Regions from separate parts of the Achromobacter sp. AONIH1 genome, predicted to be linked through region 1. Evidence: predicted binding sites of a transcription regulator. Region 1 holds the regulator's gene; each other region holds the start of a gene.
The links. The regulator sigma-54, encoded in region 1, starts transcription at its own class of promoters, with help from an activator protein. The targets are predictions, from matches to a motif close to TGGCANGNAANCTGCTTT.
Positions count from the first base shown of each region.

Region 2: a site for sigma-54 is predicted at 1,529-1,546, ahead of C2U31_RS03460 (circularly permuted type 2 ATP-grasp protein). Genes of this name have one in related genera too.
Region 3: a site for sigma-54 is predicted at 1,306-1,323, ahead of atzF (allophanate hydrolase). Genes of this name have one in related genera too.
Region 4: a site for sigma-54 is predicted at 1,320-1,337, ahead of C2U31_RS16855 (P-II family nitrogen regulator). Genes of this name have one in related genera too.

Region 1 covers NZ_CP026124.1:1,225,862-1,229,066, reverse strand. Annotated here, with positions in the region: gene C2U31_RS05680 (LysR substrate-binding domain-containing protein) at 1-749, shown strand, start outside; gene C2U31_RS05675 (bacterioferritin-associated ferredoxin) at 928-1,209, opposite strand; gene rpoN (RNA polymerase factor sigma-54) at 1,331-2,776, opposite strand; gene C2U31_RS05665 (hypothetical protein) at 2,775-3,205, shown strand, end outside.
Region 2 covers NZ_CP026124.1:750,231-753,435, forward strand. Annotated here, with positions in the region: gene C2U31_RS03450 (lytic transglycosylase domain-containing protein) at 1-330, opposite strand, end outside; gene C2U31_RS03455 (5-formyltetrahydrofolate cyclo-ligase) at 421-1,095, shown strand; gene C2U31_RS03460 (circularly permuted type 2 ATP-grasp protein) at 1,596-3,026, shown strand; gene C2U31_RS03465 (alpha-E domain-containing protein) at 3,030-3,205, shown strand, end outside.
Region 3 covers NZ_CP026124.1:6,332,881-6,336,085, forward strand. Annotated here, with positions in the region: gene atzF (allophanate hydrolase) at 1-1,270, opposite strand, end outside; gene urtA (urea ABC transporter substrate-binding protein) at 1,650-2,903, shown strand; gene urtB (urea ABC transporter permease subunit UrtB) at 2,918-3,205, shown strand, end outside.
Region 4 covers NZ_CP026124.1:3,662,452-3,665,656, reverse strand. Annotated here, with positions in the region: gene C2U31_RS16865 (accessory factor UbiK family protein) at 1-173, opposite strand, end outside; gene C2U31_RS16860 (DUF5339 family protein) at 376-774, opposite strand; gene C2U31_RS16855 (P-II family nitrogen regulator) at 1,376-1,714, shown strand; gene amt (ammonium transporter) at 1,748-2,986, shown strand; gene ptsP (phosphoenolpyruvate--protein phosphotransferase) at 3,111-3,205, opposite strand, start outside.

The sequences.
Region 1 (3,205 bases):
AAGAGGCGCTGGAGTGTGCGCTGTTCATCCGCGACGGCCGCCAGGTCCAGCTGACCGAAGACGGCGAGCGGCTGCTGGGCTATGCCCGCCGCATGCTGGCGCTGTCCACCGAGGTGCGCGAGGCTGTCAGCGGCCGCCAGCGCGTGGACGTGGTGCGCCTGGGCATCCCGGACGATTTCGCGCCCGAAGCCTTGACCGCGCTCCTGGCGGCCTACGTGCGCGAACGGCCGACGCTGCGCCTGTCAGTGCGCTGCGATCTCAGCGCCGCGCTGACGCGCAGCCTGGAGCGCGGCGATCTGGATGTGGCGCTGCTCAAGCGCGAGCCCGGCGCCGGAATGGACACGGGCGCGGCCCTGGCCGCGTGGCCGGAGCACCTGCATTGGATCGCCGCCAGCGCCTTGCCGCTGCCCGATGTCGAGCCCGTGCCGCTGGTGGCGTTTCCGCAAGGCTGCATCTACCGCAACCGCGCCATCCATGCGCTGGAAGCGGCGGGCCGGCGCTGGCGCATCGCCTATGAAAGCCCCAACCTGCTGGGCCTGCAGGCGGCGCTGGCCGGCGGCCTGGGCGTCGCGCTGCTGGAGCGCCGCTGTCTGGCGCCCAACCTGCGCATCGTGGACGAGCATCTGCCGCCGGCGCCGCCCACCGAACTCGCGCTCTGCCTGGGCCGCGCGGCGCGCGAGCCGGCGCGCCAGGTGGCGCAGACGGTGCAGGCGTTCTGCGCAGCGCAGTGGCGCCAGCCCTCATCCTGAACGGGAACGGCTCCGCCGGACGGCCCAACGGCCGCAAGCCGCCAGGCGTGGAAAGGACACAGGCCGCCTGTGTGTGGAAGGAACCGCGCAGACAAAGACGCGAAAATCCACGCCGACCCATCCGCACAAAAACAAAAGCCACGGCAGGCGCCGTGGCTTCGTTGGATCAGGAACGGGGTCAGGCTACCGCGACCTGGATGACCGGATAGGTATTGGCCGCCGGCGCGCTGGGCTGTTCAGCCAGGGCGGCGGGAGGATTGACCGGAACGGCGATCGAGCGCACGTCGCAGACGCTGGAGCAACGACCGCCGGGCAGGTATTCCGTGGCGGTGGCTGCGCAACAGCCGCAACAGGTCGCCACGCCCAGCTCGAACTGCAGGTCGGCCAGCGTGGTAGCGCCCGCGTCCACGCTGGCGCGGACTTGGCGTTCGGTGATCGCGTTGCATACACAAATGTACATGAGAATAATTATCGAAAATTATTCTCGAACTGGCAAGCGGCTTGCGCAAAAAAAATTGCAACCGAGATGTCACGCAAGTGTTTGAAATCAGGGACGAATTTACAGTCATTCGTCCCTGATTTCAGCGAACCGAGGCCTGCGCCTTGCGCAGCGCCGCCGGCGCGATGCGCAGCGCCTCGCGGTATTTGGCCACCGTGCGCCGGGCGATCACGATGCCCTGGTCGGCCAGCTTTTCCATGATCTGACTGTCGGACAGCGGCTTGGCACGGTTCTCGTCCGCCACCATCTGCCGGATATGGGTCTGCACCGCCGTGGCCGAGGTGGCATCGCCGCCATCGGTCGACACCCCCGTCCCGAAGAAGCGCTTGAGCTCCAGCGTACCGAACGGGGTGAGCATGTACTTCTGCGTCGTGGCCCGCGAAATCGTGGATTCGTGCAGGCCCAGTTCGCCCGCGATGTCCTTCAGGATCAGCGGACGCATGGCCGCCGGCCCCTGGCTGAAGAAAGCCGTCTGGCGTTCGACGATGGCCTGGGACACGCGCAGGATGGTGTCGAAGCGCTGCTCGACGTTGCGGATCATCCACTTGGCCTGCTGCAACTGGGCCTGCAGGCCAGCGTGGGCCGATTCCTTCTGGTTGCCCAGCATCTGCGCATACAGGCCGTTGATCTGCAGGCGCGGTACGGCGGCGCTGTTGAGCGTGACCTGCCAGCCGCGCCGGGTTTTGCGCACGATCACGTCCGGCACGGCGTAGTCGGCGGCCGGCACGGTCCAGGCGCGTCCCGGACGCGGCTCCAGGCGCAGGATCAGGGCGTGCGCGGCGCGGAACCGGGTTTCGTCGCACCCCGCCGCCGCGCACAGACGGGCGACATTGCCGGTGGCCAGCAGCGGCAGGTGACGGGCGCAGATCTCGCGGGCGCAGGCCAGCGCCGCCGGGTCGGCCGCCTCGGGCAGGCGCGTGATGTCCGGGTGGCGCAATTGCAACAGCAGGCATTCCGCCATGTCCCGCGCGCCGATGCCGGGTGGATCGAAGGACTGCAGCAGCGACAGCGCCGCCTTCAGCTCGTCGATATCCGGCTCCAGCTCGGCCGGCAGCCAGCCCAGGATTTCCTCCAGCGGCGAGCCCAGGTAGCCGTTCTCGTCCAGCTCGTCGATCAGCAGGGCGGCCAATGCGGCGTCGCGCGGCGCCGCCCGGGTCAGCACCAGCTGGCCCAGCAGGTGCTCGCGCAGCGTGTCCGGCATGGCGGCCTCGGGCGGGCCGCCGTCCTCGTCTGGGTAGACCCCGCCGGAGCCGGGCATTTCCTCGATGGGCGCGTCGCGCTCGGCCGCCGGCTCGTCGTCCTGCACCGAGGACTCGCGTTCGGACTCTGCCTGCGCCTCGGGCGCCACGGGTTCGTCGTCGCGCTCGAGCAGCGGGTTGTCCGCCAGCACCTGCGAGATCTCGGCTTCCAGCTCGAGCGTGGACAACTGCAACAATCGGATCGATTGCTGCAGCTGTGGGGTCAGCGTCAGATGCTGACCGGGACGCAGTTCTAAAATCGGACGGGTCATAGGTACAATATTTTGCATGATGAATCAGACTTCGCCCGAGCGCGTTCGCCAGGATAGCCGCCTGATCGGCCAGACCCTGCTCAAACTTGCGCTTCCCAGACTCCTCCTGCGCGCGATCGTGATCGCCGTCGCCCTCATCATCTGGTATTTCGTCGCCAACTGGATACTGGACGCGGGCAAGCGCGTGAGCTTCGAATTCCTGCACTCGCTGGGCCAGCCCACGATGGACATGGTGCAGAAGTTCAGCCCCTACCTGTGGTGGGTCGGGGTCGGCATCTGGAGCCTCATCGTCTTCTTCGCGCTGCGCGCCTGGCTGAGCGCCAGCCTGGCCTCCGGCCGCGCCACGCCGGTGCAGACCGAGGTGCTGGCCGAACTGGCGCCGCAACTGTCCGACGAATCGCTGGGCGTGCTGCGCTGGACCTGGGGCGACCGCGAAGAACCCTTCAC
Region 2 (3,205 bases), 480 kb from region 1:
CAACGCGCCCAGCACCGACCACTGCTTGCGGTTCATGGCCTCGCGCGCGGCCTGGACGGCGGCCAGCGCGGGCGTGTCGTTGGTGGGCGGCAGGCCGGCCAGCACGGCCGGCGGCACGGCGATGGCGGGCTGCGACGCCTGGGCGACGGGCTGGGGTTGCGGATTGACCGAGGCGCTGCGCTGCTGCGCGTCGACCGGCGCGCAGGCGGCGGTGAACAACGCCAGCAGCGGCAGCCAGCGGCGCAGGCCGGCGCAGGCCGGCGCCGCGTCGGCGGCGGACGCCGGCCGCGCGGATTTCTGATACCGTCCGGATTGCAGGGCGTGTGCCATGGGTGTCTTCCTCACGTGCCAGCCTTGTTCTGCGCCTGGTCGCAGGCCTGCATTCTTGCTTTCATTTTCCACCCTCGTTACCGCTACCGCATGACTACGCAAAATACTCCAGAGGATACCGCAGTCCCGCTGCGCGCGCGATTGCGCCAACTGCGCGCCGACATGCCGGAAAACCAGCGCAGCCGTGGCGGTCTGCTGATGCGCGCAAGGCTGTTCACTTGGCTGAACGCCGCCCGCGACGAAGCGGTCAAGGCGGGCCGCCGCGCGCCCTCCATCGTGGCCGCGTTCTGGCCCATGGAGGACGAACCCGACCTGCGCCCGCTGCTCGAGCAATGGGTGGAAGCCGGCATCACCGTGGTGCTGCCGGTGGTGCGCGAACGCAACGCCCCGCTGGCCTTCCTGCCCTGGACGCCGGACGCCCCCATGCGCAGCGGCGCTTACGGCATCCAGGAACCCGCCGCGGGCGACGAACTGCCGCCCGACGTGGTGCTGGCGCCCACGCTCGGCTTTACCCAGTTTGGCGACCGCGTGGGTTACGGCGGCGGCTACTACGACCGCACGCTGGCCGCGCTGCGCGACGGCGGCCAGCCCTTCACCGCCATCGGCATCGCCTGGAGCTGCGGCGAGCTGGACGCCGACTACGAGCCGGCCGAACACGACTACCCGCTGGACGCCATCCTGACCGAGGACGGCTGGGTGCCCGAGGCGCCGCTGTCGCAACCCGGCAAGGGCGGCAAGACGCTGTTTTCCTATCGGCTCGGCTGAGCCTGGCCCCGCCCCGGGGCCCGCGCCGCGCACCATTTCCGCCCCGCGCCCTTGCACCAAAACGGTGCGATCTGTAACATCAACCGTCGGCAGGCCCGCCGAACGCGGGCCTGCACCGCCCTGATCACTTCGGTGAGCGCTCACTGACCGAGCGGCATCGAATCCCCTGCCAGCCCGGCCGCAAGCCCCGGCCGCCGCCCACTCCACCCAGGCCAGCAGCGCCACGCGCCCTGGTCCAACCTGTTGCCGTTCCCTGGCGGCGCCATCGTCCGCCAGCCCTCGCAACCCGCCGCCGGCCGCCCCGCCGCCGCGCGCGCCCAAGGGGCGGCGCGCCGCCCCCCTTTCCCTGCGGCATCCATCGCGACGGGGATAGCCAACAACCGCCCGGCGGAGGATAGTGTTTCCGCAGGGACCGTCCGCGCGCCGGCCAGCCTGGCACGCGGGTTGCTTGTTATCAGGACCGGCTTCGAGCCGGCCCCAGCACTTGCATCGGAGGAGCCATGAAGGACAGACCCGCCCGCCCCCCCGCCTATGACGAAATGCGCGACAGCGCTGGCGGCATACGCTCCCACTACGAAGCGTTCGAACGCTGGCACGGCGAGCAGTCGGCCGAGTCCATGGCCGTGCGCCGGCTGGAAGCGGACCTGAGCTTTCGCCGCGTCGGCATCACTTTCTCGGTGGCCGGCGACGCCGCCGGCACAGAACGACTGATCCCGTTCGACCTGATCCCCCGCGTCATCCCCGCCGACGAATGGCGCCGGCTCGACGCCGGCCTGAAACAGCGCGTGCGCGCGCTGAACATGTTCATCCACGACATCTACCACGGCCACGACATCGTGCGCGCCGGGGTGGTGCCGGCCGAGCAGGTCTTCCTGAACGCGCAATACCGGCCCGAGATGCAGGACGTGGACGTGGCCGAGGATATCTACTGCCATATCGCCGGCGTCGACATCGTGCGCGCCGGCGCGGGCGAGTTCTACGTGCTGGAAGACAACCTGCGCGTGCCCTCGGGCGTGTCCTACATGCTGGAGAACCGCAAGATGTCGATGCGGCTGATGCCCGACGCCTTCGGCCGCATCAAAGTCGAACCCGTGGCGCATTACCCCGACCTGCTGCTGGACAATCTGCGCGAGGTCGCGCCGCACGGCGGCGACGCGCCCACCGTGGTGGTGCTGACGCCGGGCATGTACAACTCGGCCTATTTCGAGCACGCCTTCCTGGCGCAGCAGATGGGCGTGGAGCTGGTAGAGGGCCAGGATCTGTTCGTCGAACAGAACACGGTCTACATGCGCACCACGCAGGGCCCGCGCAAGGTGGACGTGATCTACCGCCGGCTGGACGACGATTTCCTGGACCCGCTGTCGTTCCGCGCTGATTCAGCGCTGGGCGTGCCGGGCCTGCTGTCGGTCTACCGCGCCGGCCGCGTCACGCTGGCCAACGCCATCGGCACCGGCATCGCCGACGACAAGTCCACCTACCTGTACGTGCCGGACATGATCCGCTTCTACCTGGGCCAGGAACCGATCCTGTCGAACGTGCCCACCTGGCGCTGCGCGCGGCCCGACGAGCTGTCGCAAGTGCTGGACCGCATGCACGAGCTGGTGGTCAAGGAGGTGCATGGCGCGGGCGGCTACGGCATGCTGGTCGGGCCGTCGGCCACGCGCGCCGAGGTCGAGGCCTTCAAGGACCGCGTGCGCGCCAACCCCGCCAATTACATCGCCCAGCCGACGCTGGCGCTGTCCACCGTGCCCACCTACGTCGAGTCCGGCGTGGCGCCGCGCCACGTCGACCTGCGCCCCTACGTGCTGTGCGGCAAGGACATCCGCACGGTGCCAGGCGGACTGTGCCGCGTGGCGCTGACCGAAGGCTCGCTGGTGGTCAACAGCAGCCAGGGCGGCGGCACCAAGGATACGTGGGTACTGGAGGACTGAACCATGCTGAGCCGAACCGCCGACAACCTGTTCTGGATGTGCCGCTACACCGAGCGCGCCGAGAACACGGCCCGCATGCTGGACGTGAACCTGCAGATGTCGCTGCTGCCGCAGGACGCGCAGGCGCGCGAGGGCTCGTGGCTGGCCGTGCTGCGCATCTCCGAGCTGCAGGGCCTGTA
Region 3 (3,205 bases), 1.5 Mb from region 1:
TGCCCGCCGGCAAGGCCAGCGCGCACAGGTCGGCCAGATTGGCGAAATTGGTATAGCGGCCCAGCCGCGAATTGAGCGCCAGCGGATCCTCGCGCAGCTGTGCGATGGTGTAGATGGACGGCGCGGTGGGCACCAGCAGCGCGTCCACGTCCGCCAGCGACTGCTGGATGACGCGCGCCAGCGCGGCGCGGCGGTATTCGGCCTGGAAGGCGTCCAGCGCGCTGTAGCGCCCGGCCTCTTCGACGATGCCGCGCACCACCGGGTCGATCACGCCCGGCTGCTCGCGCCACAAGGCCTCGACCGCCGCGAACCGCTCGGCCACCCACGGCCCCTGGTACAGCAGCGCGGCCAGCTCGGCATAGGGCGAGAAATCGACGGTCCGCAGCTCGGCGCCGGTGGCTCGCACCTCACGCAGCGCCGCGTCGAAGGCGGCCTCGGCCTCGGCGTCGCCGTGGAACTCCAGCTTGTCCGGCACCGCGAAACGCGGCCGCGCCGGCCAGGGACGGGCCGTGCCGGCCGGCACGGGCCGCGAGTAGGGATCGCGCGCGTCGTAGCCGCCGGCGATGTCGGCCACGCGCAAGGCGTCGTCGACCGTCAAGGCGAACACCGACACGCAGTCCAGCGTGCGGCAGGCCGGCACCACGCCGGCGGCGCTGAGCCAGCCGCGCGTGGGCTTGAGTCCGACGATGTTGTTGAAGCCCGCCGGCACGCGTCCCGAGCCGGCCGTGTCGGTGCCCAGCGAGAACGCCGCCAGTCCGCGCGCCACCACCGAGGCCGAGCCCGAACTCGATCCGCCGCTGATGTACTCGGGCCGAAACGCGTTGGCCACCGCGCCGTGCGGCGAACGCGTGCCCACCAGGCCGGTGGCGAACTGGTCCAGATTGGTCTTGCCGATCAGGATGGCGCCGGCGGCGCGCAGGCGCCGCACCACGCCGGCATCCTCGTCGGGCGTGTAGGCGAACGCGGGGCAGGCGGCGGTGGTCGGCCAGCCCGCGACGTCGATGTTGTCCTTGACCGCGTAGGGCACGCCATACAGCGGCAGGCGCGACAGGTCGCCGTCCGCCGCCGCCAGCAGCCGCGCCAGTTCGTCCAGCTGGCGCGCCAGCGCCTGGCCGTCGACCCGCAGGATCCAGGCATTGTCGGCGGGCGCGTCCGGCGCGGCGGCGTGGCCGGCCAGCAGCGCCTCGGGCCGGGCGCCCGCGAAATAGGCGGCCTGCCATTGCGCGATGGTCCAACCGGCGGTGTCGAACTGAGTTGCTGCGGCGTTCATGCTGGAATCCTCTCTGGTATGCAAGTACGGATTCCCAAGCAAGCGGCATGCCATGTCCGCGCCCGCAGCGCGTTTTCCCCCTGTTTCCCTGCCACGACATCCCGCGCGGCCACAAGGCGCGGCGCGCCGTCGCGGCGCCGGCGCGCACCAGCGCCGCGCAGATCACGCACCTGTTTTGTGCACGCGGCACCAGATTGAGCAAGCCGCTCCGCCGCATCGTTCCCGCGCCCCGCCCTTCCCGCCTACATATAGCGGCCCCGCCGCGCCGCCGCCTCCGGCGCGGCTGGCACGGGTCTTGCTTTGATGTCCTGGCGAGGCGCGGTACAGGCCCTGTCCATTTCATGCCGGCAATGCCGGCGCAACCTACCCAGGAGTCCCCATGAAACGCAGACTAGCCCTCAAGCAACTGACCGCCGTGAGCCTGCTGGCCCTGGCCGGCTGGATGCCCTCGGTCCATGCCGCCGAAGACACGATCAAGGTCGGCATCCTGCATTCCCTGTCCGGCACGATGGCGATCTCGGAGACCTCGCTCAAGGACGTGGCGCTGATGGCGATCGATGAGATCAACGCCAAGGGCGGCGTCATGGGCAGGAAGCTGGAGCCCGTGGTGGTCGATCCGGCCTCGAACTGGCCGCTGTTCGCCGAGAAGTCGCGCCAGCTGCTGGCGCAGGACAAGGTGGCGGTGGTGTTCGGCTGCTGGACCTCGGTGTCGCGTAAATCGGTGCTGCCGGTGTTCAAGGAGCTGAACGGCCTGCTGTTCTATCCGGTGCAGTACGAAGGCGAGGAACTGGAGAAGAACGTGTTCTACACCGGCGCCGCGCCCAACCAGCAGGCCATACCCGCCGTCGAGTACCTGATGAGCGAGGACGGCGGCGGGGCCAAGCGCTTCGTGCTGCTGGGCACCGACTACGTGTACCCGCGCACCACCAACAAGATCCTGCGCGCCTTCCTGCATTCCAAAGGCGTGAAGGACAGCGACATCGACGAGGTCTACACGCCCTTCGGCCATTCCGACTACCAGACCATCGTCGCCAACATCAAGAAGTTCGCCACCGGCGGCAAGACCGCCGTCATCTCCACCATCAACGGCGACTCCAACGTGCCCTTCTACAAGGAACTGGGCAACGCCGGCCTGAAGGCCACCGACGTGCCGGTGGTCGCCTTCTCGGTGGGCGAAGAGGAACTGCGCGGCGTGGACACCAAGCCGCTGGTCGGCCACCTGGCGGCCTGGAACTATTTCGAGTCGATCAAGACCCCGGTCAACACCGACTTCATCGCCAAGTGGAAGGCCTACGCCAAGGCCAAGAACCTGCCCAACGCCGCGACCGTGGTCACCAACGATCCGATGGAGGCGACCTACATCGGCATCCACATGTGGAAGCAGGCCGTCGAGCAGGCCAAGAGTACGGACGTGGACAAGGTCATCGCGGCCATGGGCGGCCAGACGTTCAGCTCGCCCAGCGGCTTCAAGATCATGATGGACAAGACCAACCACCACCTGCACAAGCCGGTGTACATCGGCGAGATCAAGGCCGACGGCCAGTTCAACGTGGTCTGGAAGAGCAAGGGTCCGATCCGCGCCCAGCCCTGGAGCCCGTATATCCCGGGCAACGAAGGCAAGCAGGGCCTCTGAGGGAGACGGCCGCCATGCGCAACGCTGCGATCGCACGCTACCTGCGTCGTCTCCTGCTCGCCATGTTCCTGGCCTGGCCGGCGCTGCCCGTGGCGGCGGCCGGCGTCGGCCAGGACCTGCTGGCGCCGCTGGCGGGCGACGATACCGACGCCAGGCTGCGTGCGATCGCCGCGCTGGGCGCGCTGCCCGGCGGCGAGGGCGCGGCTGTGCTGCGGGCCTTGGGCGCCGACCAGCTCTACGCGGCGCCGGACGGCCGCGTGCTGATCGGTGATGGCGCCCGCGCCACCGACCCGGCCAGCGGC
Region 4 (3,205 bases), 2.4 Mb from region 1:
GCCAGCAGATCGGCCTGCACGTCGAATTCCTCGCGCGTGACGAGGTCCATCTTGGTGAAGGCCTGGGCCATCATCGCGCGCACGTTCTTCTCGACATCCGCGGCGGGACTGCGTGCGATCAGGTCGGAAATGTTCTTCTGGATGTCTTCCATCCATTGGGTGCGGGAATTCATGGCAGTACTCCTTGTTGTTGCCTGGCTGGCTCCAGTGTAGTGCGTCCGGACGGACTGCGCCCACCGGCGCGGGCATGGCGCAATGGGCCTCGCCGGCCCTGCGCGGATCCGACGCAAAAAAAAGGGCGGACCGCATGCGGTGACCGCCCACAAAGCACAGGAGAAAACCGGGCCGCCTCGCGGCAGCCCCCTACCAACATCGTTACGGGCAGCCCATCTGGGTGGCCGATTGCGCGAACAGGTCGCTGGCCTGCTTGCACTGGGCGGCAAGCTGGGTCTTGTCGGTGACGGCGGCCCACTGCGCCTTGGCGGCTTCCATCTGCTGCTTGAAGCTGGCCACGGCCGGATTGCCATTGCCCAGCTTGTCCATGCAAGCGTTGACCTTGGCGACGTAGGCTTCGCATTCGGCGGGCGTGGCGGCCGACGAGGAAGGCGCCGGCGTCGTGGCGGCCGGCGGCGTGGTGGAAGACGACGATGCGGGAGCCGACGTGGACGGCGCCGCAGGCGTGGCGGCCTTGTCGTCCTTCTTGTCGCAACCCGCCATCAGGACGGCGGCGGCAGCCAGCGCGAGAATGCCCAGGGTCTTGCGTTCGATATTCATGAATTCCTCTTTCTTGCTTGTTTCTTGTAGAGAGGGCCGCCACGCCGGACGCCTTGTGCGGCCCCATTCAAGCCCGTGTCAGGCACAGGCTGGATCCGATTCTTGAGCAGGCGCGTTGCGGCCACAAGCGGCTGCGTGTAAACCCTCGTATCAACGCTTGGCCCCAATTTCCATACATCGGGAATACCTGAAACCCGCCCGGCAAGGGCCCGGCCGGCGCCACGCGCGCGCCTCGCGGCGACGGGCTTTCTGCCCGCCACGCCGCGCCCGGCCTAGCGGCCGCCGTTGCATCAAAGCCCGCCCGCATGCCCACGGCGCGATGAATCGCAACAGTGGCCCGGGCATATCGTCATAACCCGTCAAGGCACCCGCGAAGCTGCAATTGGCAACAACCAGCGCGCCGGAAACACGTTTGGTTTCATCCCTCACCCCGCTCGCCGCCATGCACCACTTCGAGGCTGACAGTCGTGCGTCGACGCACTATATTGGTGCAGCCAGGCACAAGCTGCGCGCCTGCGCGCCCTCTTTCCGGGTATCTCCGGACATGGCATGGAACTTGCTTGATTGACGAGGCCAACGTGCAACCATGAGAGGAAATGCCATGAAACTCATCATCGCCATCATCAAGCCCTTCAAGCTCGACGAGGTGCGTGTGGCTCTGTCCGGAATCGGGGTCCAGGGCCTCACGGTTACCGAAGTCAAAGGTTTCGGCCGCCAGAAGGGCCATACCGAGCTCTACCGCGGCGCTGAATACGCCGTCGACTTCCTGCCCAAACTGCGCGTCGAAGCCGCCGTGCCCGACCACCTGGTCGACCAGGTGATCGAGGCCATCGAAATGGCCGCCCGCACCGGCAAGATCGGCGACGGCAAGATCTTTGCCGCCCCGCTGGAACAAGTGATCCGTATCCGCACAGGCGAAGCGGGCGAAGCCGCGCTGTAAACAACTAAAGCAAGATTCATCGGAGCCTGAAAAATGGATAAAGCAGATATCTCCTGGTTGCTCGTCTCTACCCTGCTTGTATTGATGATGGCAGTGCCCGGCCTGGCGATGTTCTATGGCGGCCTGGTACGCAGCAAGAACGTGCTCTCGGTGCTGCTGCAAGTGCTGTGTACCTTCGTGCTGGGCCTGGTGCTCTGGTTCATCTACGGCTATTCCCTCGCCTTCACCGAAGGCAATGCCTTCTTCGGCGGATTGTCGCGCGCCTTCTTCTCCGGCATGTTCACGCCCGCGGACGGCAAGTACGCCATGTCGAACTCGCTCACCGAGCTGCTGTTCGCCTCGTTCCAGGCCACCTTCGCCGGCATCACCTGCGCGCTGGTTGTGGGCAGCTTCGCCGAACGCGCCCGCTTCTCGGCGGTGCTGGTCTTCACGGTGATCTGGTTCACCTTCGCCTACGTGCCCATCGCCCACATGGTCTGGTTCGCGTCCGAAACCGCGCCCGGCCTGCTCAATGCGCGCGGCGCGCTGGACTTCGCCGGCGGCACGGTGGTGCACATCAACGCCGGCGTGGCCGGCCTGGTCGGCGCCTATGTGATCGGCAAGCGCGTGGGCTACGGCCGCGAAGCCATGCAGCCGCACAACCTGCCCATGACCTTCGTCGGCGCCGCGCTGCTGTGGGTGGGCTGGTTCGGCTTCAACGCCGGCTCGGCCCTGGCCGCCAACGAAAACGCCACGCTGGCCTTCTTCAACACCATGATCGCGACCGCCGGCGCCGTGCTGGCCTGGCTGATCACCGAATGGAGCATCAAGGGCAAGCCGTCCATGCTCGGCGCGGCCTCGGGCGCGGTGGCCGGCCTGGTCGGCATTACCCCGGCCGCCGGCCTGGTGGGTCCTGCAGGCGCGCTGGTCATCGGCGTGATCGCCGGCGTCGTCTGCGTCTGGGGCGTGAATGGCCTGAAGCGCATCCTGCGCGCCGACGACTCGCTGGACGTGTTCGGCGTGCACGGCGTGGGCGGCATCGTCGGCGCGCTGCTGACCGGCGTGTTCAATGCCCAGGCCCTGGGCGGCCCCGGCCTGGCCGAGCCCGGCATGATCGCTCATCAGCTCTGGGTGCAGCTCGAAGGCGTGCTGCTGACCATCGTCTGGTCCGGCGTGGTGGCCCTGATCGCCTACAAGATCGCCAACGCCCTGTGCGGCCTGCGCGTGCCGGAAGACCAGGAGCGCGAAGGGCTGGACGTCACCAGCCACGGCGAATCGGCGTACCACAGCTGATCCGACCCGCCCGGCGAGCGCCGGGCGTAGCGCAGACAAGAAAGCCCGGAACCTTGCGGTTCCGGGCTTTTTCATTGGGAAGGCCCCGCGCCAGGGAGGCGCCGCAGGCGCCTCCGAAACAGGATCAGCCTGGTCCGAGGGCGTCCAGGTCCACCGGCAAGGCGCGGTTCAACGCGCTGGCCACCTTGATCCGCAAGGCATTGGAATGGGCGCGGCGCA